DNA from 2 places in the Enterococcus sp. DIV0800 genome. Region 2 is predicted to be linked to the other one. Evidence: a T-box and tRNA genes for the amino acid it is inferred to sense, from the RefSeq annotation. Region 2 holds a T-box; the other holds one or more tRNA genes.

Region 1 (11,489 bases), 580 kb from region 2:
GCAACGATGCATAGCCGACCTGAGAGGGTGATCGGCCACATTGGGACTGAGACACGGCCCAAACTCCTACGGGAGGCAGCAGTAGGGAATCTTCGGCAATGGACGAAAGTCTGACCGAGCAACGCCGCGTGAGTGAAGAAGGTTTTCGGATCGTAAAACTCTGTTGTTAGAGAAGAACAAGGATGAGAGTAAAAAGTTCATCCCTTGACGGTATCTAACCAGAAAGCCACGGCTAACTACGTGCCAGCAGCCGCGGTAATACGTAGGTGGCAAGCGTTGTCCGGATTTATTGGGCGTAAAGCGAGCGCAGGCGGTTTCTTAAGTCTGATGTGAAAGCCCCCGGCTCAACCGGGGAGGGTCATTGGAAACTGGGAAACTTGAGTGCAGAAGAGGAGAGTGGAATTCCATGTGTAGCGGTGAAATGCGTAGATATATGGAGGAACACCAGTGGCGAAGGCGGCTCTCTGGTCTGTAACTGACGCTGAGGCTCGAAAGCGTGGGGAGCAAACAGGATTAGATACCCTGGTAGTCCACGCCGTAAACGATGAGTGCTAAGTGTTGGAGGGTTTCCGCCCTTCAGTGCTGCAGCTAACGCATTAAGCACTCCGCCTGGGGAGTACGACCGCAAGGTTGAAACTCAAAGGAATTGACGGGGGCCCGCACAAGCGGTGGAGCATGTGGTTTAATTCGAAGCAACGCGAAGAACCTTACCAGGTCTTGACATCCTTTGACCACTCTAGAGATAGAGCTTCCCCTTCGGGGGCAAAGTGACAGGTGGTGCATGGTTGTCGTCAGCTCGTGTCGTGAGATGTTGGGTTAAGTCCCGCAACGAGCGCAACCCTTATTGTTAGTTGCCATCATTTAGTTGGGCACTCTAGCGAGACTGCCGGTGACAAACCGGAGGAAGGTGGGGATGACGTCAAATCATCATGCCCCTTATGACCTGGGCTACACACGTGCTACAATGGGAAGTACAACGAGTCGCGAAGTCGCGAGGCTAAGCTAATCTCTTAAAGCTTCTCTCAGTTCGGATTGTAGGCTGCAACTCGCCTACATGAAGCCGGAATCGCTAGTAATCGCGGATCAGCACGCCGCGGTGAATACGTTCCCGGGCCTTGTACACACCGCCCGTCACACCACGAGAGTTTGTAACACCCGAAGTCGGTGAGGTAACCTTTTGGAGCCAGCCGCCTAAGGTGGGATAGATGATTGGGGTGAAGTCGTAACAAGGTAGCCGTATCGGAAGGTGCGGCTGGATCACCTCCTTTCTAAGGAAATAGTTCATCTAAGATGAACGTTACGGAAACTACACAGGATTGCTTTTATTCGTTCAGTTTTGAGAGGTTTACTCTCAAAAATCGTTCATTGAAAACTGGATACAGAAACACATTTTTTTAAACAAACCGAGAACACCGCGTTGAATGAGTTTTTTAATAAGTTCAATTGCTTATTTATTACTAAGGAACATGATCGCTCATGGGAATTAGTAAGACCCTTGACGAAAGTCAAGATAAGGTTAAGTGAATAAGGGCGCACGGTGGATGCCTTGGCACTAGGAGCCGATGAAGGACGGGACTAACACCGATATGCTTCGGGGAGCTGTAAGTAAGCTTTGATCCGGAGATTTCCGAATGGGGGAACCCAGCATCTTTTATAGGATGTTACTTTTCAGTGAATACATAGCTGATTAGAGGTAGACGCAGAGAACTGAAACATCTAAGTACCTGCAGGAAGAGAAAGAAAATTCGATTCCCTGAGTAGCGGCGAGCGAAACGGGAAAAGCCCAAACCAAGAGGCTTGCCTCTTGGGGTTGTAGGACTCCGATATGGTAGTCCAGTGAAATAGTCGAAGGACCTGGAAAGGTCTGCTAGAAAGGGTAAAAGCCCCGTAGACAAAATTTGACTGGCACCTAGGAGGATCCTGAGTACGGCGGAACACGAGGAATTCCGTCGGAATCCGGGAGGACCATCTCCCAAGGCTAAATACTCCCTAGTGACCGATAGTGAACCAGTACCGTGAGGGAAAGGTGAAAAGCACCCCGGAAGGGGAGTGAAATAGATCCTGAAACCGTGTGCCTACAACAAGTTAGAGCCCGTTAATGGGTGATAGCGTGCCTTTTGTAGAATGAACCGGCGAGTTACGATTACTTGCGAGGTTAAGTTGAAAAGACGGAGCCGTAGCGAAAGCGAGTCTGAATAGGGCGAATGAGTAAGTGGTCGTAGACCCGAAACCATGTGATCTACCCATGTCCAGGTTGAAGGTGCGGTAAAACGCACTGGAGGACCGAACCCACGTACGTTGAAAAGTGCGGGGATGAGGTGTGGGTAGCGGAGAAATTCCAAACGAACTTGGAGATAGCTGGTTCTCTCCGAAATAGCTTTAGGGCTAGCCTCAGAGTAAGAATGATGGAGGTAGAGCACTGTTTGGACTAGGGGCCCATCTCGGGTTACCGAATTCAGATAAACTCCGAATGCCATCCATTCATCTCTGGGAGTCAGACTGTGAGTGATAAGATCCATAGTCGAAAGGGAAACAGCCCAGACCACCAGCTAAGGTCCCAAAATAACTATTAAGTGGAAAAGGATGTGGGGTTGCACAGACAACTAGGATGTTGGCTCAGAAGCAGCCACCATTTAAAGAGTGCGTAATAGCTCACTAGTCGAGTGACCCTGCGCCGAAAATGTACCGGGGCTAAATAGTTTACCGAAGCTGTGGAACATACCAATAGGTATGTTGGTAGGAGAGCGTTCTAAGGGCGTTGAAGGTAGATCGTGAGGACTGCTGGAGCGCTTAGAAGTGAGAATGCCGGTATGAGTAGCGAAAGACAGGTGAGAATCCTGTCCACCGAATGACTAAGGTTTCCTGGGGAAGGCTCGTCCGCCCAGGGTTAGTCGGGACCTAAGCCGAGGCCGAAAGGCGTAGGCGATGGATAACAGGTTGATATTCCTGTACCCGTTGTTTTTGTTTGAGCAATGGAGGGACGCAGGAGGCTAAGGAATCAGACGATTGGAAATGTCTGTCCAAGCAATGAGTCTTGAGGCGAGTCAAATGCTTGCTTCTCTAAGGACAAGTTGTGATGGGGAGGGAAATAATAGTACCGAAGTTCCTGATGTCACACTGCCGAGAAAAGCTTCTAGTGAGAAAACAATGGCCCGTACCGCAAACCGACACAGGTAGTCGAGGAGAGAATCCTAAGGTGAGCGAGAGAACTCTCGTTAAGGAACTCGGCAAAATGACCCCGTAACTTCGGGAGAAGGGGTGCTGATCTAACGATCAGCCGCAGTGAATAGGCCCAAGCGACTGTTTATCAAAAACACAGGTCTCTGCAAAATCGAAAGATGACGTATAGGGGCTGACGCCTGCCCGGTGCTGGAAGGTTAAGAGGAGTGCTTAGCGTAAGCGAAGGTACGAATTGAAGCCCCAGTAAACGGCGGCCGTAACTATAACGGTCCTAAGGTAGCGAAATTCCTTGTCGGGTAAGTTCCGACCCGCACGAAAGGCGTAACGATTTGGGCACTGTCTCAACGAGAGACTCGGTGAAATTTTAGTACCTGTGAAGATGCAGGTTACCCGCGACAGGACGGAAAGACCCCATGGAGCTTTACTGCAGTTTGATATTGAGTGTTTGTACCACATGTACAGGATAGGTAGGAGCCGTAGAAGTCGGGACGCTAGTTTCGACAGAGGCGCTGGTGGGATACTACCCCTGTGTTATGACCACTCTAACCCGCACCACTAATCGTGGTGGGAGACAGTGTCAGATGGGCAGTTTGACTGGGGCGGTCGCCTCCTAAAGAGTAACGGAGGCGCCCAAAGGTTCCCTCAGAATGGTTGGAAATCATTCGCAGAGTGTAAAGGCACAAGGGAGCTTGACTGCGAGACCTACAAGTCGAGCAGGGACGAAAGTCGGGCTTAGTGATCCGGTGGTTCCGCATGGAAGGGCCATCGCTCAACGGATAAAAGCTACCCTGGGGATAACAGGCTTATCTCCCCCAAGAGTCCACATCGACGGGGAGGTTTGGCACCTCGATGTCGGCTCGTCGCATCCTGGGGCTGTAGTCGGTCCCAAGGGTTGGGCTGTTCGCCCATTAAAGCGGCACGCGAGCTGGGTTCAGAACGTCGTGAGACAGTTCGGTCCCTATCCGTCGCGGGCGTTGGAAATTTGAGAGGATCTGTCCTTAGTACGAGAGGACCGGGATGGACTTACCGCTGGTGTACCAGTTGTCTCGCCAGAGGCATCGCTGGGTAGCTATGTAGGGAAGGGATAAACGCTGAAAGCATCTAAGTGTGAAGCCCACCTCAAGATGAGATTTCCCATTTCTTTAAGAAAGTAAGATCCCTGAGAGATGATCAGGTAGATAGGTCAGGAGTGGAAGTGCAGTGATGTACGGAGCGGACTGATACTAATCGATCGAGGACTTAACCAAAAATTGATTCAAGGTTGTTTAAAAACGTTTCTGATCCAGTTTTGAGTGAACGAAGTTTACTCAAACAAATAGTGTGGTGGCGATAGCGGGAAGGATACACCTGTTCCCATGTCGAACACAGAAGTTAAGCTTCTTAGCGCCGATTGTAGTGAGGGGTTGCCCCTTGTGAGATTAGGACGTCGCCACGCGAATTTATGGGGGTTTAGCTCAGCTGGGAGAGCATCTGCCTTACAAGCAGAGGGTCAGCGGTTCGAACCCGTTAACCCCCATTTTGAGCCGTTAGCTCAGTTGGTAGAGCATCTGACTTTTAATCAGAGGGTCACTGGTTCGAGCCCAGTACGGCTCATAAGTATATGCGGGTGTGGCGGAATTGGCAGACGCACTAGATTTAGGATCTAGCGCCTTACGGCGTGGGGGTTCAAGTCCCTTCACCCGCATTTTATTTTTTTTGTAGTTGCCGGCTTAGCTCAGTTGGTAGAGCATCTGATTTGTAATCAGAGGGTCGAGGGTTCAAATCCTTTAGCCGGCATCGACGCGGAAATAGCTCAGTGGTAGAGCACCACCTTGCCAAGGTGGGGGTCGCGGGTTCGAACCCCGTTTTCCGCTTTCCTGAAGACCAGGGGAAGCACGCCGGGGTGGCGGAACTGGCAGACGCACAGGACTTAAAATCCTGCGGTGAGTGATCACCGTACCGGTTCGATTCCGGTCCTCGGCATTAACAAAATAAGCACCCGTAGCTCAATTGGATAGAGTACTTGACTACGAATCAAGGGGTTAGAGGTTCGAGTCCTCTCGGGTGCATCGTTTTTTTTATTTTCCGGGAAGTAGCTCAGCTTGGTAGAGTACTTGGTTTGGGACCAAGGTGTCGCAGGTTCGAATCCTGTCTTCCCGATTAAATTGAAGGTGAAAGCCTTCTTTTTTTTTACCCAAAATTAAAGAAAGTCATTCTCCTTTATTTCAGACGCTAAATTCGATATAATTATGGTCAGGAATAGTCAATAGGAGGCGATATTATGAGTAGAAATACCTCTGATTTGATCGAATCTTACTTGAAAAATATTTTAGAAAATAGTGAAATAATCGAAATTCGTCGAGCTGAAATGGCGCAACTATTTAATTGTGTCCCTTCTCAGATAAATTATGTCATCAATACACGTTTTACTTTTCAACGGGGCTATTTGGTGGAGAGTAAACGCGGCGGTGGCGGCTATATTCGAATCAGTAAAGTGAAGATTTCCGATCAACATTACTTTTTGGAACAGTTAATGGATTCATTTGGTAATGAAATTTCTGAGGCGAATGCTTTTGGGATTATTCAAAAATTGTTTGAAGAGGCAATCATTACCGAAAATGAAGGTAATTTAATGTTAAGTGCGGTTTCTAAAAATAGTCTTGGAATTAGTCAAATTGAAAATAGGTTGCGTGCAAGAATTCTTCATGGATTCTTGGAACGTTTAAGTTATGAGAAGAAGGAGTGAGGGATATGGATCAGCTGTATACAGAACGCGCAAAAGCAGTTTTGGCCATTGCTCAGCAAGAGGCCAAGTATTTTAAACATCGCTCGGTTGGCTCAGAACATTTACTGCTAGCTTTAGTGATTGAGCAGCAAGGGATCGCTGGTAAAACATTGCGGCAAATGAGTTCGAGTGAAAATGATGTTCGTGAAGAAATTGAGCACATGACCGGATATGGATCAGTCAAGTCTTATCCTGAAGGCGGCTACTTGCCATATTCTCCTAGAGCCAAACAAATATTGATTTTTGCAGATGATGAAGCAAAGCGTTTTAATGCGAAATTAGTGGGAACCGAACACATCTTACTGGGACTACTGCGAGATGATGAAATCTTAGCGTCGCACATTTTAGTGAACCTTGGTTTGAGCTTACCTAAGATGCGTCAATTATTATTGAAAAAAATGGGCGTCAATGAAGCTGGAAACGGCAATCAAGGTGCAGGAAATCGGCGTAAAGCGGCGGCTAAACCAGCACCAAGTAATTCTCAAGGAACGCCAACCTTAGATGGTTTAGCACGGGATTTAACTAAATTAGCTCGTGAAAAACGGCTTGACCCAGTGGTTGGCCGAGACAGTGAAGTTCGGCGGGTCGTTCAAATCTTAAGTCGTCGTACCAAAAATAATCCCGTCTTAGTAGGTGAGCCTGGTGTTGGTAAAACGGCGATCGTCGAAGGCTTAGCGCAGCGGATCATTTCTGGTGATGTGCCAGAGGATATGCGCGGAAAACGTCTGATGATGCTGGATATGGGTGCGTTAGTGGCCGGAACGAAATATCGCGGTGAATTTGAAGATCGTTTGAAAAAGGTAATTGATGAAATTTACCATGATGGACAAATTATTTTGTTCATTGATGAATTGCATACCTTGATCGGAGCGGGTGGTGCTGAAGGCGCAATCGATGCTTCCAACATTTTGAAACCGGCCTTAGCTCGTGGTGAGTTGCAAACGATTGGAGCTACGACCTTAGATGAATACCAAAAGTATATAGAAAAAGATTCCGCTTTAGAACGCCGTTTCGCGCGGGTACAAGTAGAAGAACCTACACCGGAAGAAGCGGAAGAAATTTTGAAGGGCTTACGTCCACGTTATGAAGATCATCACGGTGTTGAGATTACCGATGAAGCGTTACATGCAGCGGTATCCTTATCGGTTCGTTATATTAATTCTCGTCAGTTGCCGGATAAAGCAATTGACTTGATGGATGAGTCTTCCGCAAAGGTTCGGTTGGATTCCACCGATGAAGTATCTGAACTTTCTGAACTGGAAGAAGAAGTCGCTGAGTTGGTTTCTGAAAAAGAGAAGGCCATTCAAAATCAAGATTTTGAAGCTGCCGCTCGTTTACGGTTACAGGAAAAACAACAGGCAGAGATTCTTGAACAGGCCAAAATTAAAGCAGCGAAACAAGAAAATGGTTATCTTGATCAAGTCACGGATGAAGATGTAGCTGCAGTAGTTTCCCAGTGGACTGGGGTGCCATTACAACAATTAGAGAAAAAAGAGAGTCAACGTTTGTTAGACTTGGAAAATGTCTTGCATAAACGAGTTGTTGGTCAAGAAGAAGCGGTTCAAGCAATTTCTCGTGCGATTCGTCGGGCGCGCAGTGGGTTGAAAGATCCGAATCGTCCGATTGGGTCATTTATGTTCTTAGGTCCCACTGGTGTCGGTAAAACAGAATTAGCGAAGGCTTTAGCTGAAGCAATGTTTGGCAGTGAGGAAGCATTGATTCGGGTGGATATGTCTGAGTACATGGAAAAATATAGTACGAGTCGTTTGATTGGTTCACCTCCGGGCTATGTTGGCTATGAAGAAGGCGGACAGTTGACAGAAAAAATTCGTCAAAAGCCTTACTCCGTTATTCTGTTGGATGAAGTAGAAAAGGCGCATCCCGATGTCTTTAATATCTTATTGCAAGTTTTAGATGACGGTCATTTGACAGATTCTAAAGGGCGGAAAGTGGATTTCCGCAATACGATTTTGATTATGACCTCAAATATCGGTGCGACTGAGATTCGGGAAGAAAAAAATGTCGGCTTCACGGTCAAGGATATTACCAAAGACCACGTAGCGATGGAAAAACGGATCATGGAAGAATTGAAAAAAGCGTTCCGTCCAGAATTTCTTAACCGAATCGATGAATCGGTCGTCTTCCATTCATTGGACCAAGAACAGATTCATGAGATCGTAAAAATTATGAGTCGTTCTGTCCTAGATCGAATGAAGGAACATGAAATCAAAGTAAAAATCACACCAGCTGCTTATGATGTGATCGGTAAAGTTGGATTCGATCCTGAATATGGCGCACGTCCAATTCGTCGAGCGTTGCAAAAGGAAATCGAAGACCGCTTAGCTGAAGCCTTATTGTCTGGTCAAATTCAATTAGGTGATGCCGTAACGATTGGAGCCAGCAAAGGCAAGATCACGTTGACGGTCAAAAATCATAAAGAAGAAAAGATACCAGAAAAAGTTTAATCACTTTAGTCAATCAGAGGATGGGAATTTTCCCCTCCTCTTTTTTTTTGCGAGTTCCACTTCACGCTTTAGCGTGACTAGTGGAATCGTATGCGTGGTGAGAGATAAATGCATTTTTTGTGGGTTTCGAAAAATGCATTCCTAAATTTGAACTAGTTGTGTTAGAAGTTGAGTAGAAAATTTAAGTGACAGCAGCTAACGCTTAGTTGGAAACTTTGGAAAGCTGTGATAGTATGGGAAAGTCTAAAAAAGATACTGCGCTATTTTATGGCGAATGACAGGCTTCAGACTAATAGCTTCGTTGAATGGACTGAAGACAGCGGGTATCCGTGGGACTTTTTGAATTAGGAGGATGTACCATGATCGAATTAATTGCGACGGCGGAATCAATGACGCAAGCAGAAGCCTTATTGGCAGCCGGCGTGGATACTTTATACATAGGAGAAGAGGATTTCGGATTGCGACTGCCCCATTCTTTTTCTCGTCAGGAGCAAATCGACTTGATTCATTTGGCGCATAGTCAAGGAAAGAAAGTCAATATTGCTTTGAATGGCATTATGCATCCAGGAAAAATGAAAAAAATTCCTGAATACTTAGCCTTTTTGGCACAAGCACAGCCAGATCACGTAGTCGTTGGTGATACGGGCGTGATTTATTTGTTGCAAGAATATGATTTGCCTTATATTTATGATGCTGAAACCTTGGTGACGAATGCTCGTCAAATCAATTTTTGGCAGAAAAAGGGCGCTGTTGGAGCGGTCTTAGCGCGAGAAGTCCCTTTTGAAGAAATGAAAAAACTAAAAGGTCACGTAGATGTTCCGGTAGAAATTCTTGTTTATGGGGCGACGTGTATTCATCAATCAAAGCGTCCTTTGCTAGATAATTATTTCAATTATACGAAGCAAGAGGAAAGCGCGGCAAAAGAGCGGGGCTTATTTATCTCTGAGCCGAAGAAGGCGGAAACGCATTATTCGATTTATGAAGATCAACATGGCACGCATATTTTTGCCGACAATGATTTAAATCTGATTAATGAAGTAGCGGAATTAAATCAAACGGGGTATCAAACGTGGAAATTGGATGGTTTGTTTACACCTGGTGAAAATTTCGTAGCGATCGCAAAGATTTTTGCGGCGGCGAAAGCCGCAGTCGAGGCAAATACTTGGAACGAAGCAGCGCTAGTCAGTGCGCAGCAAGAAATTCAAAAATACCATCCGGTTGAACGAGGCATGGATACTGGGTTTTATCACTTAGATCCAACCGCGATCAAATAGGATCAAATTGGAACAAGGAGCAGCAGCATGACAGAGAGAAAATTAAAACGTCCCGAAGTGTTAGCACCAGCTGGGACATTGGAAAAATTAAAAACCGCGATCCATTATGGAGCGGATGCCGTTTATATTGGTGGAGATGCCTATGGTCTGCGGTCACGGGCAGGCAACTTTTCTTTTGAAGAAATGGAAGAGGGCGTGGCTTTTGCGAAACAGTATGGCGCCAAAGTATATGTCGCGGCCAACATGGTGACTCATGAAGGAAACGAAGCTGGTGCCGGCGAATTTTTCAAGAAATTACGTGACATCGGTATCTCAGCGGTGATCATTTCCGATCCTGCTTTGATCGAAATCTGTGCCAGTGAAGCGCCGGGCTTAGAGATTCATTTATCGACCCAAGCTTCGGCTACCAACGCAGAGACCTTGAAATTTTGGCAAAATGAAGGCTTGGAACGAGTTGTTTTGGCCCGGGAAGTTTCGATGGAGGAATTAGCGGAAATTCGTCGCAATACGGATATTCAGATTGAAGCCTTTATTCATGGCGCAATGTGTATTTCTTATTCCGGTCGTTGTACGCTATCGAATCACATGTCGATGCGGGATGCCAATCGTGGTGGTTGTTCACAATCTTGTCGTTGGAAATATGAGTTATTCGATATGCCTTTTGCCAACGAACATCGTTCATTGACGGAGAACGGCGATGTGACGGAAGAATTTTCCATGAGTGCCGTGGACATGTCTATGATCGAACACATTCCTGATTTGATCGAAAACGGCGTGGATAGTTTGAAGATCGAAGGCCGGATGAAATCGATCCATTATGTTTCAACCGTTTCGAATGTTTATAAAGCGGCGGTGGACAGCTATATTGCCGATCCTGAAAATTATGTCTGCAAACAAGAATGGATCGATGAATTATGGAAAGTCGCCCAACGTGAATTAGCGTCCGGTTTTTACTACAATGTACCGACGGAAAATGAACAATTATTCGGTCCCCGTCGTAAGATTCCGGTTTATAAATTCATCGGTGAAGTCTTGAGCTATGATGAAGCTAGCGGAATCGCGACCGTTCGCCAACGGAATCATTTTAGCATCGGCGATGAGATCGAATTTTATGGTCCGAACTTCCATCATTTTGAACAAACTATTACAGAAATGAAAAATGATGAAGGAGAATCTATCGATCGGGCACCGAACCCAATGATGGTCTTGACGATGCCAGTGGCTCAGCCAGTCAAACCGGGAGATATGATCCGGAAGAAAAAAGATTAAACAGGTGGGGGTGTGACAAAAGTCTTGTCGCACCTCCTTCTTTCGAATAAACGACGTTACAGGCGTAGCTTTTTCGGAAATTTCGACTTATTGTTGTGAGACATAAGCAGAGCTGATGGGGAACAGTCCCTACTTTGTTCTTGAAGCGGAACACTTCTGTCACAGCCTATTTTCTAACGATCTAGGCAAAAAAACGTCTTTTTCGCAAGAAATAGATTAGAATGATTTTATCAGGAAAAACGAGGGGGCAGATGAATGAAAGAATATGATTACATTGTTGTCGGCGGCGGTAGCGGCGGAATTGCGTCAGCGAATCGGGCCGGTATGCATGGGGCAAAAGTATTATTGATTGAAGCGAATAAAATTGGCGGGACGTGTGTCAATGTCGGCTGTGTGCCAAAAAAAGTCATGTGGCAAGCAAGTACGATGTTAGAGACGATCGAACGGGATGCGCCTAGTTACGGTGTGCAAGCAGAGGTTGAAAAATTTGATTTTAACGAATTAGTGGCCCGTCGTGAGAAATATATCGACTTTTTA
Region 2 (11,489 bases):
GGAAAATCATACATGGGAAGTAATGTAATCATAGGGATTGTTATCGGTTTGGTCGTGTTGGCCGCCGTTTTATACTTGATTGGTTATCTGATGAAGAAAAAAAATCAAGATCGCTTAAAAGAACTTGATAAAAGGAAAGAAGCGTTATTCGATCTTCCTGTCGTGGAAGAAGTCGACGAAGTGAAAAAAATGCATCTCGTCGGTCAAAGTCAAAATACTTTCCGTGAATGGAATCAGAAATGGACCGATGTTTCGACGAAATCTTTTGCTGAATTGGAAAGCCAAATTTTTGAAGTTGAAAGTCAAAATGAGACCTTCCGTTTCATGAAAGGCAAATCAGCCATCGAAAGTGCTGAACGCACGATGACGGAGATGGAAGAAGAAGTCGAAGGCATTCGGACTGGCTTAAAAGAGTTACGTGAAACAGAAGAACGTAATTCATTAGCAGTTCAACAAGCGTTAGATGTGTTTGAAGAATTAAAAACAGACTTAAAAGAAAAGAAAGACAATTTTGGTCCAGCCTTACCAGAGATTCAAAAGCAGGTCAAAAATGTTGAAATCGAATTTACTCAATTCGTAACCTTGAACACTTCAGGTGATCCCATCGAAGCACGAGAAGTGTTAGATGACGCTGAAAAGCATACCTATGAAGTGCAAGCAATGATGCAAAAAGTTCCAGCTCTTTATGAAGACTTGGACAAAACATTCCCTAGCCAAATTGATGAACTTGAAAAGACCCACAAAAAAATGATGGCTGATGACTTTGTCTTGCCAGAAGATAATTTCGAAGAACGTTTAGGACAAGTCAAAAAACATGTCGAACGCTCATTGGAAGATCTAGAAAAAATCGAGCTAGGTACAGTGGAAACTGCCAACAAAGAAACAGCTGAGCTAATCGATGATTTATATACAACATTAGAAAAAGAATTTGAAGCGAAAAAATATGTCTTAACAAATCGCAAAACGATCGGTGAATACATTTCGCACGCATCTCGCAACAATCATCAGCTGATGGTAGAGTTAGATCATACATCACAAAGCTATGCCCTAAACAATAACGAATTAGGTCGCGCTCGCGGGTTCCAAACCGAGATCGAAGAGTTAGAACGCCGTAACCGCAACATGGAACCACAAATCGATAAACATGAATTGCCTTACTCAGAAGTTCAAGTCTTTTATAAAGATGCCTTCAAAGTCTTAGACGATATCGAAACTAAACAAGTTGAGATCGATGAAGATTTACACGAGTTACGCAAAGGGGAGAAAGAAGCCTCTGAAAAAATCGAGAAATACGAATTCCGTTTACGTAATCTAAAACGTTACGTGGAACAACAACGTTTACCAGGCTTACCAGGGGATTACTTAGAATTCTTCTTCGTGGCAACAGATCGTGTAGAAGAATTAAGCAAGTCATTAAACAAAATTCGTATCAATATGCAGGACATCAACAAATTGGTCAGCCTTTGTGACGAAGATATAGAATTATTAGATCAAAAGACTTATGACTTAGTTGATGCCGCAGCGTTGACTGAACAAATGATGCAATATGCGAACCGTTACCGTCATACTCACCCTGATATCAAGGTGGCGATCGATAACAGCTTGGAATTATTCAACAAAGAATACCGTTACCAAGATGCCTTAGATGAGATCGGCACGGCTTTGGAACGAGTAGAGCCAGGCGCCTTCAAACGCATTGAAGATTTCTATTTTAATAACCGAGATTTAGTCTAAGCTGAGCAAAATGCTCAGCTTTTTTTTGCGAGTTCCACTTCACGCTTCAGCGTGATTAGTGGAATCGTATGCGAAACGACAATTAACCCATTTTTCATGCTTTTGAAAAATGGGTTCTTTACTGCGGAGTTAGCTGTCAGTCCATCTTCATTCTTTAGCGTGATTAGTGAAATTGTATGTTCTGAGAAAATAAAAAATTTTTCCAGCAATCACCGCAATCGCCATTTGGTATTTAAGAAAACTATCTATTTGTAAGGAATACTTGAAGACTTCCAATATACCCGCTATAATAGGAAAGAATTTTTGAAGGAAGGTCAGAGAATGATTTATTTTGATAATAGTGCAACAACTGCGATTTATCCGTTAGCACTTGATACATATGTTAAAACTAGCCAACGTATTATCGGCAACCCCTCTAGTCTTCATGATTTAGGGACACAAGCGAATCGTTTGCTGCAACAAGCTCGCAAGCAAATCGCCGAGCTTTTAGAGGTACAAGCCAATGAGATTTTCTTTACCAGTGGTGGTACGGAAGGCGATAATTGGGTCTTGAAAGGCACTGCTATCACAAAACGTGAATATGGCAATCATATTATTATTTCTAGCGTTGAACATCCAGCGGTCAGCCGCACGGCCAATCAATTGAAAGAACTGGGATTTGAAGTAAGTATTGCTCCAGTTGATAAGAGAGGCTTTGTAAAAATCGAGGAACTAGCTGCGTTGATTCGTCCAGAAACGATTCTTGTTTCCGTGATGGGTGTCAACAATGAAATGGGAGCAATCCAGCCGATTGAAGCAATTAGTGAGGTTTTAGCGGACTATCCGACGATTCATTTTCATGTGGATGCGGTCCAAGCAATCGGAAAAGTTGATCAAGCGCAATGGTTAACTCCACGGGTGGACTTCGCAACTTTCTCAGCCCATAAATTTCATGGCCCTCGAGGAGTCGGGTTTATTTATTGGAAAGCTGGAAAAAAATTAGCACCACTTTTAAATGGTGGTGGACAAGAAAGCGGTCAACGAGCTACGACCGAAAATGTGCCGGGAATCGTTGCCATGAGCCGCGCTTTACGGATGCATTTAGAAAAACAAGCCGAACGTCCAAATCATACAAAGATTATCCGTCAGTATTTGAAAGAAGCTTTAGCTGGTTATGATAAGGTGACGATTTTTTCAGGTGACGAGAACTTTGCGCCGCATATTTTGACTTTCGGAATCAAAGCTATTCGCGGTGAGGTTTTAGTCCATGCCTTGGAAGAAAAACAAATTTTTGTTTCGACAACCAGTGCCTGCTCGAGCCGTAAAAAAGTTGATAGTTCGACTTTGCATGCGATGAATGTGCCTCATGATGTAGCGACAACGGCCGTTCGTGTCAGCTTAGACGAAGCCAATACGATGGCGGAGGCCGAACAATTCATGGTCGTCTTCAACCATCTGTATGATAAATTTTCAAAAATTAATTAGGGAATGCCATACGGCTTGAAAATCGAACTTATTTTTCCGAACTTGGAAAAATAAATACAATAATACGAAAAAGGATTTCAGTTCAGCTTTTCGCAGAATCAATTTTAAGTAGCTCCCAACAAGGGCTCTAAGAGCGATAATCGAAGAGAGCAGTATAGCTGAATGATATACGGCTTGAGAATAAAACTTATTTTTCCAAACTTGGAAAAATAAATACAATAATACGAAAAAGGAGAATCATCTTGCAATATACTGAAATTATGGTGCGTTATGGCGAATTGTCGACGAAGGGCAAAAATCGTCGCAGCTTCATTATGCAGCTGGCGCAAAATGTTCGCGGAGCACTAATGGAATTTCCTAGCTTGAAAATTCACGCAGATCGCGATCGGATGCATATCTTATTAAATGGTGAAGACAGCAGTTTGGTGCTGCCAAAATTAAAAAAAGTTTTTGGTATTCAAACTTTTTCACCCAGCATTCAAGTAGAAAAAAATCTTGAAGCATTAAAACAAATGACTCAACAAATTATGGAAGAAATCTACACAGGTAAAGAAACCTTCAAGATTACCGCCAAACGCAGCGACCATGATTTTGAATTAGATAGCCATGGCTTGCAACAATATTTAGGCGATGCAGTAATGGATGTTTGTCCAGAAATCAAGGCTCAAATGAAACGGCCAGATATCAATTTACGGGTTGAGGTTCGCCGCGACAGTGCTTATCTATCTTATGAGACGCTCAAAGGGGCTGGCGGGTTGCCTGTAGGTACGAGTGGTAAAGGAATGCTGATGCTTTCTGGTGGGATCGATTCACCGGTAGCAGGTTATTTAGCGATGAAACGAGGCGTTGAGATTGAAGCCGTTCATTTTGCTAGTCCACCTTACACAAGTGAGCAAGCCTTGCAAAAAGCCAAAGATTTAACTGAAAAGTTAACACCATACGTTGGGGGCATCCAATTTATCGAAGTACCATTTACTGAGATTCAAGAAGAAATCAAGAAACGCAGTCCTCAAGGCTATTGGATGACGCTGACTCGTCGGATGATGCTGCGTTTGACAGATGCGATTCGGGAAAGGCGTCACGGGTTGGTGATCATCAACGGTGAATCACTTGGGCAAGTGGCGTCTCAAACGCTTCATAGCATGGTAGCGATCAATGAAGTGACTACGACGCCGATTATTCGACCAGTCGTAACGATGGATAAGACGGAGATCATCGAGCTGGCTGAAAAGATTGACACATTTGAATTAGCGATTCAGCCCTTTGAAGATTGTTGTACGATTTTTGCACCGCCGCAACCAAAGACGCGTCCTAATTTGGAAAAAGTTCTAGAGTTGGAAGAACGGTTTGATATTGAAGGCATGATGGCTCGTTGCTTAGCGGGGCTGAAAATTGAAGAAATTACACCGCAGCAAAGCGAAAAAACGGAAGAGTTTGCTGACTTATTATAATTAAAAAAGAGCAAGAAATCGAAATTGATTTCTTGCTCTTTTGCAACATTTGGCGCTTTTTTTTTTGACAAAGGATTGTTAAACAAAAACATTCATGCTAAAATTATTTATGTGAAACTTTTAACAAAGGAGCGTCATTATGGACCGCATAATTGAAAAACCCGTTCTCTCAAAAGCAACGACGAAACGTCTTTCATTGTATTTGCGCTGCTTAAAAAATTTAGAAAAAAATGGTGTCAATCGCGTGAAGTCTTCTGAGCTTAGCAAAATGACCCAAGTTGGTTCGGCGACGATTCGCCGTGATTTCTCACATTTTGGCGAGCTAGGACGCAGTGGGTATGGCTATGATGTCAATGACTTAATCAAAGTTTTTAGCGACATGTTGGAGACGAAAGAAGAAAAACGAATTGCCTTAATCGGCTGTGGAAATTTGGGCCAAGCCTTGCTGAATAATAATTTTAGACGGAATGAGAATTTAAATATTGTCTGCGCTTTTGATAATGATCCGGAGAAAGTCGGCACAGAGATTTGCGGCTATCCAATTTATTCTATTGAAGAGTTAAGCGAGGTCTTAGAAGAAAAGCAAATTACGGTGGCGATCTCGACGGTTCCTAGCCAGTTTGCTCAAGGTGCCATCGATCAAGTGGTGGCGAGTGGTATTACGGCTATTTTAAACTTTGCCCCTGATCCCTTGAAGGTCCCAGAAAATGTGCATGTTCACTATATCGATTTAACTTCGGAATTGCAGACCTTGATTTATTTTGATGGTCAATAAGCTCGCTAAGGCTTTACAAGTTTTCAAGTTCATTGTAGAATGATTCATACGATGATCAAGAAGAGTATGTAAGCTCAAATGTTTTAGAGAGAAAATGATCTGCTGCAACATTTTCACTTTGACTTACAGAAGGTAGCTTGGGAGTTTGCGTTTTGAAATCAGTAGGAACGCACGGCACATGACCGTTAACACATGCTTGAGCGGCAGAAAATTTTTCTGCAATTTAGGTGGTACCGCGTAATTTACGTCCTAAAACACATTTGTGTTTTAGGACTTTTTTTTGCGAGTGAGGCTTTTTGCAGTTCATCTAGCTTAAAATCGACATCCATGTTTGATTCAATACGGCGTGTCTGCAGTCTAGCCTCATCGTATGCGTTCGAAGATAAAGAATTTTTTTTGAGATAGCTGTCAGCCCAACTTTATCCGCAAACGAACCGAGCCAAAACTTTTATCAATCAATTTTAGGAGGAACAGTTATGACTGAAAATTTACCAACAAAATTCAATCCGCAAGAAGTTGAAGCGGGTCGTTACCAAAAATGGTTAGATCAAGATTTATTCAAGCCGTCAGAAGATAAACAGGCGAAACCTTACTCGATCGTGATTCCGCCGCCAAATGTAACGGGAAAATTGCATTTAGGCCATGCATGGGATACGACTTTACAAGATATGATCATTCGCCAAAAACGGATGCAAGGCTTTGACACGTTATGGTTGCCGGGAATGGACCATGCCGGTATCGCAACTCAAGCAAAGGTAGAAGAAAAATTGCGGGAACAAGGGATTTCCCGTTATGATCTTGGTCGTGAAAAATTTGTCGATCAAGTTTGGGAATGGAAAGAAGAATATGCTGGACACATTCGTGAACAATGGGCGAAGCTAGGCTTATCACTGGATTATAGCCGTGAACGTTTTACTCTGGATGATGGGTTATCAGATGCGGTTCGTAAGGTTTTCGTTTCTTTATATGAAAAGGACTTAATTTACCGCGGCGAATATATTATTAACTGGGACCCGCAAGCAAAAACAGCCTTATCAGATATTGAAGTAATTCATAAAGACGTGGAAGGCGCCTTCTACCATGTTTCTTATCTATTAGCTGACGGCAGTGGTGTGCTAGAAATCGCAACGACGCGTCCGGAAACAATGCTAGGCGATACAGCAATCGCGGTTCATCCAGAAGATGATCGCTATAAAGATTTGATTGGTAAAAAAGCGATTTTGCCATTGTTGGACAAAGAAATCCCAATCATCGCTGATAGTTACGTGGATCGTGAATTTGGGACGGGTGCCGTGAAAATTACACCGGCTCATGACCCTAATGACTTTGAGGTGGGTAATCGTCATGACTTACCGCGAGTAAATGTAATGAATCCAGATGGCACCATGAATGAACTGGCTGGCAAATATGCTGGGATGGATCGTTTCGCAGCTCGTAAGGCGATCGTCGCTGATTTGAAAGAGATCGGTCGTTTGATTAAAGTCGAAAAAATGGTTCACAGTGTCGGACATTCAGAGCGAACAGGTGTCGTTGTGGAACCGCGCTTATCAACCCAATGGTTTGTTAAGATGGCACCTCTTGCTGATCAAGCGGTGAAAAATCAAGCAACAGACAATGCGGTAGAATTTTTCCCACCACGCTTCAACAGTACCTTTATGACTTGGATGGAAAACGTTCATGATTGGGTAATCTCTCGTCAATTATGGTGGGGTCATCGGATCCCTGCTTGGTATCACAAAGAAACCGGTGAAATGTATGTAGGTATGGATGCTCCTGCCGACAGCGAAAATTGGGAACAAGATCCAGATGTTTTGGATACGTGGTTTAGCTCTGCTTTATGGCCTTTCTCTACGATGGGGTGGCCAGATGAAGACAGTGAAGATTATAAGCGCTACTTCCCAACTAGCACGTTAGTCACTGGCTACGATATTATTTTCTTCTGGGTCAGCCGCATGATCTTCCAAAGTTTGGAGTTCACGGACGAACGACCATTTAAAAATGTGCTGATCCACGGGTTGATTCGTGATGAACAAGGCCGTAAAATGAGTAAATCTTTGGGCAACGGAATTGATCCAATGGATGTCATCGAAAAATATGGTGCAGATGCCTTACGCTGGTTCTTATCCACTGGTTCTGCACCAGGTCAAGATGTGCGCTTCAGTTATGAAAAAATGGACGCTGCCTGGAACTTTATCAATAAAATCTGGAACGCCTCTCGTTTCGTGATTATGAACGTGGAGGATTTCACGTCAGAAGACATTGATTTCTCTGGTGAGAAGACGGTTGCCGATCGTTGGATTCTGACTCGCTTGAATGAAACGATTGAAAAAGTGACGAGTCTTTTTGACCAATTTGAATTTGGCGAAGCCGGACGTCAATTGTATAACTTCATGTGGGATGATTTCTGTGACTGGTATATCGAGATGAGTAAAGAAATTCTTTACGGTGAAGACGAAGCGGCTAAGAAAACCAACAAGAGTATCTTAGTCCATGTCTTGGATCAAACATTACGCCTATTGCATCCAATCATGCCATTTGTGACGGAAGAAATTTGGGCGAAACTACCACATACCGGCGAATCATTAGTCGTCGCTGATTATCCGGTGGTTCAACCGGAGAACAACGATGAGACCGCCGCGAAGGGCATGGAAGTCTTGAAGGAATTAATCCGCTCGGTTCGGAATATTCGGGCTGAAGTGAATACACCGCTTTCAAAACCAATCACTTTGTTGATCAAAACTAGTGACCCTAAGGTTGAAGCGTTCTTAATCGAAAATACAAGCTATATCGAGCGTTTCTGTAATCCAGAAGAGTTGACTATTGCTAGCGATATTACTGCGCCTGATTTAGCGATGTCAGCCGTTTTAACCGGAGCTGAAATTTATCTGCCACTGGCTGGCTTGATCAATATCGAAGAAGAAATCAAACGTCTGGAAAAAGAATTAGCTAAATGGACTGGCGAAGTCAAACGAGTTCAAGGAAAATTAGCCAATGAACGATTTGTTGCCAACGCGCCTGAAGCGGTCGTTGATGAAGAACGGGCGAAAGAAAAAGATTATTTAGAAAAACAAGCGGCCGTACAAGATCGGATCGAAAGCTTGCGTACGATTTCATAATATTTTCTTGAGGCCGTGATAGAAGTGGTTAGCTTCAAGCAAGAAACTATTACTGGAACGCCGTTTACTCGTAAACAGAGCCTGTGACAAGATTTTTGTCACAGGCTCTGCTTTTTTGCGCGAGACAATCTTTCTCAGATAAATTTTGCTATACTAGAGAGGCAAGAGAACGAATAGAAATATAAAAAAGTTGAAGAATAAATGAGGCGAGAAATCTTGACGATAAAAGAAGCGATTGCTTGGATTCACAGCCGCCAAAAATTTGGCTCAAGACCAGGGCTGGAACGTGTGCAAGCATTATTAAACAAAGTAGACAATCCTGAAAAAAAGGTTCCCGTGATCCATATTGCCGGAACCAACGGTAAAGGTTCTACCGTGGCCTATTTACGCAGTTTGTTAATTGAAGCAGGAGTGACGGTAGGGAGCTTTACTTCCCCCTATATCGAAGAGTTTAACGAACGAATCGCGATCGACGCGAAGCCAATCAGTGATCAGGATTTGATTCAGTTGGTGGAAAAATTCCAACCTTTAGTGGAAGAATTGGATCAGCAGCCAGAAATCAATGGCATCACTGAATTTGAAATTTTAACGGCTATGATGTTGGATTATTTTTTGACTAAAGAAGTAGACGTAGCGGTGGTGGAAGTCGGCTTAGGCGGCTTATTAGATTCAACCAACATTGTGGAGCCAATGTTGACGGCAATCACGACGATCGGCTATGATCATATGGACATTTTAGGGGATACGTTAAATGAGATCGCCTTTCAAAAAGCGGGCATTATCAAAAAGAATATTCCTGTTGTGACTGGTAAAATTAATAAAGGACCACTAATTGAGATTACTGAAAAAGCCGCAGCGGAAACAGCTCGGATGTATCGCTATGGCAAAGAATATACCGTCAACTATTTACACCCTGATCCAACGTGGGGAGAACTATTTACCTTTAACGACCAAGCGGGTAAGCTTTCTTCGTTGAAAGTCCCACTTTTAGGACGTCATCAAGTAGAAAATGCGGGAGTCGCTATCGAGCTGTTCCGCTTGTATTGTGAACAACAGCGGCTACCTTTTGACGAGAAAACGGTTCAAAAAGGCTTAGCCAATGCTCAATGGCCGGCTCGGATGGAGAAGGTCAGCGATGAGCCATTGATCGTAATGGATGGTGCTCACAACAGCCACGCTATGAAGCGTTTAGTAGAAAATGTTAAAAAAGAATTTCGTAATTACAATGTCAAAGTGCTGTTTTCAGCCTTAGAGACAAAAGATATTGATCAAATGCTGGCGTTGTTACAAGAAATTCCCAATGTACGGATTTATTTAACCACCTTTGAATATCCTAAGGCAATGGATCTCGCCCGCTATGATGATCGGGAAAACAATCAGTTTAGCGTCGTTTCACTATGGCAATTTGGGTTGGGGGAATTGTTGGAGGATATGGCAGAGGATGATTTACTTTTAATTACAGGATCGTTGTACTTCGTCTCTGAAGTACGTCAATTATTATTAAATATAGGAGGAAGCGATGAAAAAAACTAAGGGAATTATTTTTGACATGGATGGGTTGTTGTTTGATACAGAGTCGATTTATCAGGACGCGAATTTAATAGTAGCTGAAAAATATGACATCCCCTTCACTAAAGAGACCTACAAGCGTTTCATTGGGATCTCGGACGAAGAAGTCTGGGCAGCGCTCCATGAAATGTATGCGGACCACGGTGAAGCGACGGTTCAAAAATTCATCGATGAAAGCTGGGGGCTGGCTCATGACCGCTTCGAAACAGGCGAGGTTGATTTGAAGCCAGGCGTTCACGAGTTATTAACCTATTTGGAAGAAAAGAATATCCCGCGTGTGTTGGCCTCTAGCAATGTGCGACCAGTCATTGAAATATTATTGGAGCATGCTGGCATTCGCGACAAATTTTCTGATATCGTCTCAGCCGAAGATGTAAAGTTTGCGAAACCTGATCCAGAAATTTTTGTGATCGCTGCAGATCGCTTGGGGATTAATCCGGCAGACGGCCTAGTCTTAGAGGACTCTAAAAATGGGATTCTAGCAGCAGAAGGTGCGGGGGTACCAGTGGTGATGGTTCCGGATATTGTTGCGCCAACTAGCGAATTAGAAGCAAAGACAGTAGCGGTACTACCCACCTTACACCAGGTGATTGACTTTTTAGAAGCATAACGTTGACTCCTTTGCGTACTTTAAAGAAAAGTAGGTAAAGGAGTTTTTTATGGAAAAAAGTTTATTGTTGCAAGAGCTACCGGAAAGTTCCTGGCCGCGGGAACGTCTGTTGCGAACTGGTGAAAAACATTTATCGGACCAAGAATTATTGGCGATTATTTTACGGAACGGCTCGCGTCAGCAAAATGTTATGGAATTAGCCGGAACAATCTTACGAACCTTTCCAAGCTTATATGAATTAAAACAAGCGACCGTGCAAGAGTTACAGCAATTCAAGGGAATTGGCGAGACACGAGCGATCGAATTAAAAGCGATGATGGAATTTGGCTACCGAATCAATTGTGCACTGCAGCCAAAAATGGGAAGGGTTCAGTCGAGTCTTTCATTAGGGCAGCAGTTGATTAGTGAGTTGAAGGATTATCAGCAAGAGCATCTGGTCGCTTTTTTTCTCAATACCAAAAATGAGATCATTTCGCAAAAAACACTTTTTATCGGTTCGCTAAATCAAAGTATCGCTCATCCACGAGAAATTTTTCGTGAAGCAGTGCGAATCAGCGCGGCTCGAGTAGTTTTAGGTCATAATCATCCTTCAGGAAATCCAGTCCCTTCGCAAAATGATTTAGAGTTTACAGAACGGATGAGGGAGTGTGGTGAGATGATGGGAATCGAATTATTGGACCATATTATCACCGGAGAAACCAAATATTTCAGTTTGCGTGAAGAAAAGTACTTAAAGTAGAGATTGAAAACCCTTGCGCAGAGAATAACAC

The links. The T-box of region 2 lies ahead of IGI54_RS02535 (valine--tRNA ligase). A T-box ahead of a tRNA ligase gene usually reads a tRNA of that ligase, here a tRNA-Val.
Region 1: it encodes a tRNA-Val, which carries the amino acid that the T-box ahead of IGI54_RS02535 (valine--tRNA ligase) is inferred to sense. The anticodon was not compared.

Annotation. Positions count from the first base shown of each region.
Region 1 covers NZ_CP187898.1:2,446,557-2,458,045, reverse strand. Annotated here, with positions in the region: rRNA gene IGI54_RS11840 (16S ribosomal RNA) at 1-1,268, shown strand, start outside; rRNA gene IGI54_RS11835 (23S ribosomal RNA) at 1,515-4,427, shown strand; rRNA gene rrf (5S ribosomal RNA) at 4,500-4,615, shown strand; tRNA gene IGI54_RS11825 (tRNA-Val) at 4,624-4,696, shown strand; tRNA gene IGI54_RS11820 (tRNA-Lys) at 4,701-4,773, shown strand; tRNA gene IGI54_RS11815 (tRNA-Leu) at 4,783-4,864, shown strand; tRNA gene IGI54_RS11810 (tRNA-Thr) at 4,884-4,956, shown strand; tRNA gene IGI54_RS11805 (tRNA-Gly) at 4,962-5,033, shown strand; tRNA gene IGI54_RS11800 (tRNA-Leu) at 5,057-5,142, shown strand; tRNA gene IGI54_RS11795 (tRNA-Arg) at 5,155-5,228, shown strand; tRNA gene IGI54_RS11790 (tRNA-Pro) at 5,246-5,319, shown strand; gene IGI54_RS11785 (CtsR family transcriptional regulator) at 5,438-5,905, shown strand; gene IGI54_RS11780 (ATP-dependent Clp protease ATP-binding subunit) at 5,911-8,409, shown strand; gene IGI54_RS11775 (peptidase U32 family protein) at 8,769-9,683, shown strand; gene IGI54_RS11770 (peptidase U32 family protein) at 9,711-10,952, shown strand; gene gor (glutathione-disulfide reductase) at 11,208-11,489, shown strand, end outside.
Region 2 covers NZ_CP187898.1:539,117-550,605, forward strand. Annotated here, with positions in the region: gene IGI54_RS02515 (septation ring formation regulator EzrA) at 13-1,734, shown strand; gene IGI54_RS02520 (cysteine desulfurase family protein) at 2,056-3,198, shown strand; gene thiI (tRNA uracil 4-sulfurtransferase ThiI) at 3,441-4,649, shown strand; gene IGI54_RS02530 (redox-sensing transcriptional repressor Rex) at 4,789-5,424, shown strand; T-box leader at 5,467-5,679, shown strand; gene IGI54_RS02535 (valine--tRNA ligase) at 5,901-8,540, shown strand; gene IGI54_RS02540 (bifunctional folylpolyglutamate synthase/dihydrofolate synthase) at 8,742-10,073, shown strand; gene IGI54_RS02545 (HAD family hydrolase) at 10,060-10,719, shown strand; gene radC (RadC family protein) at 10,769-11,458, shown strand.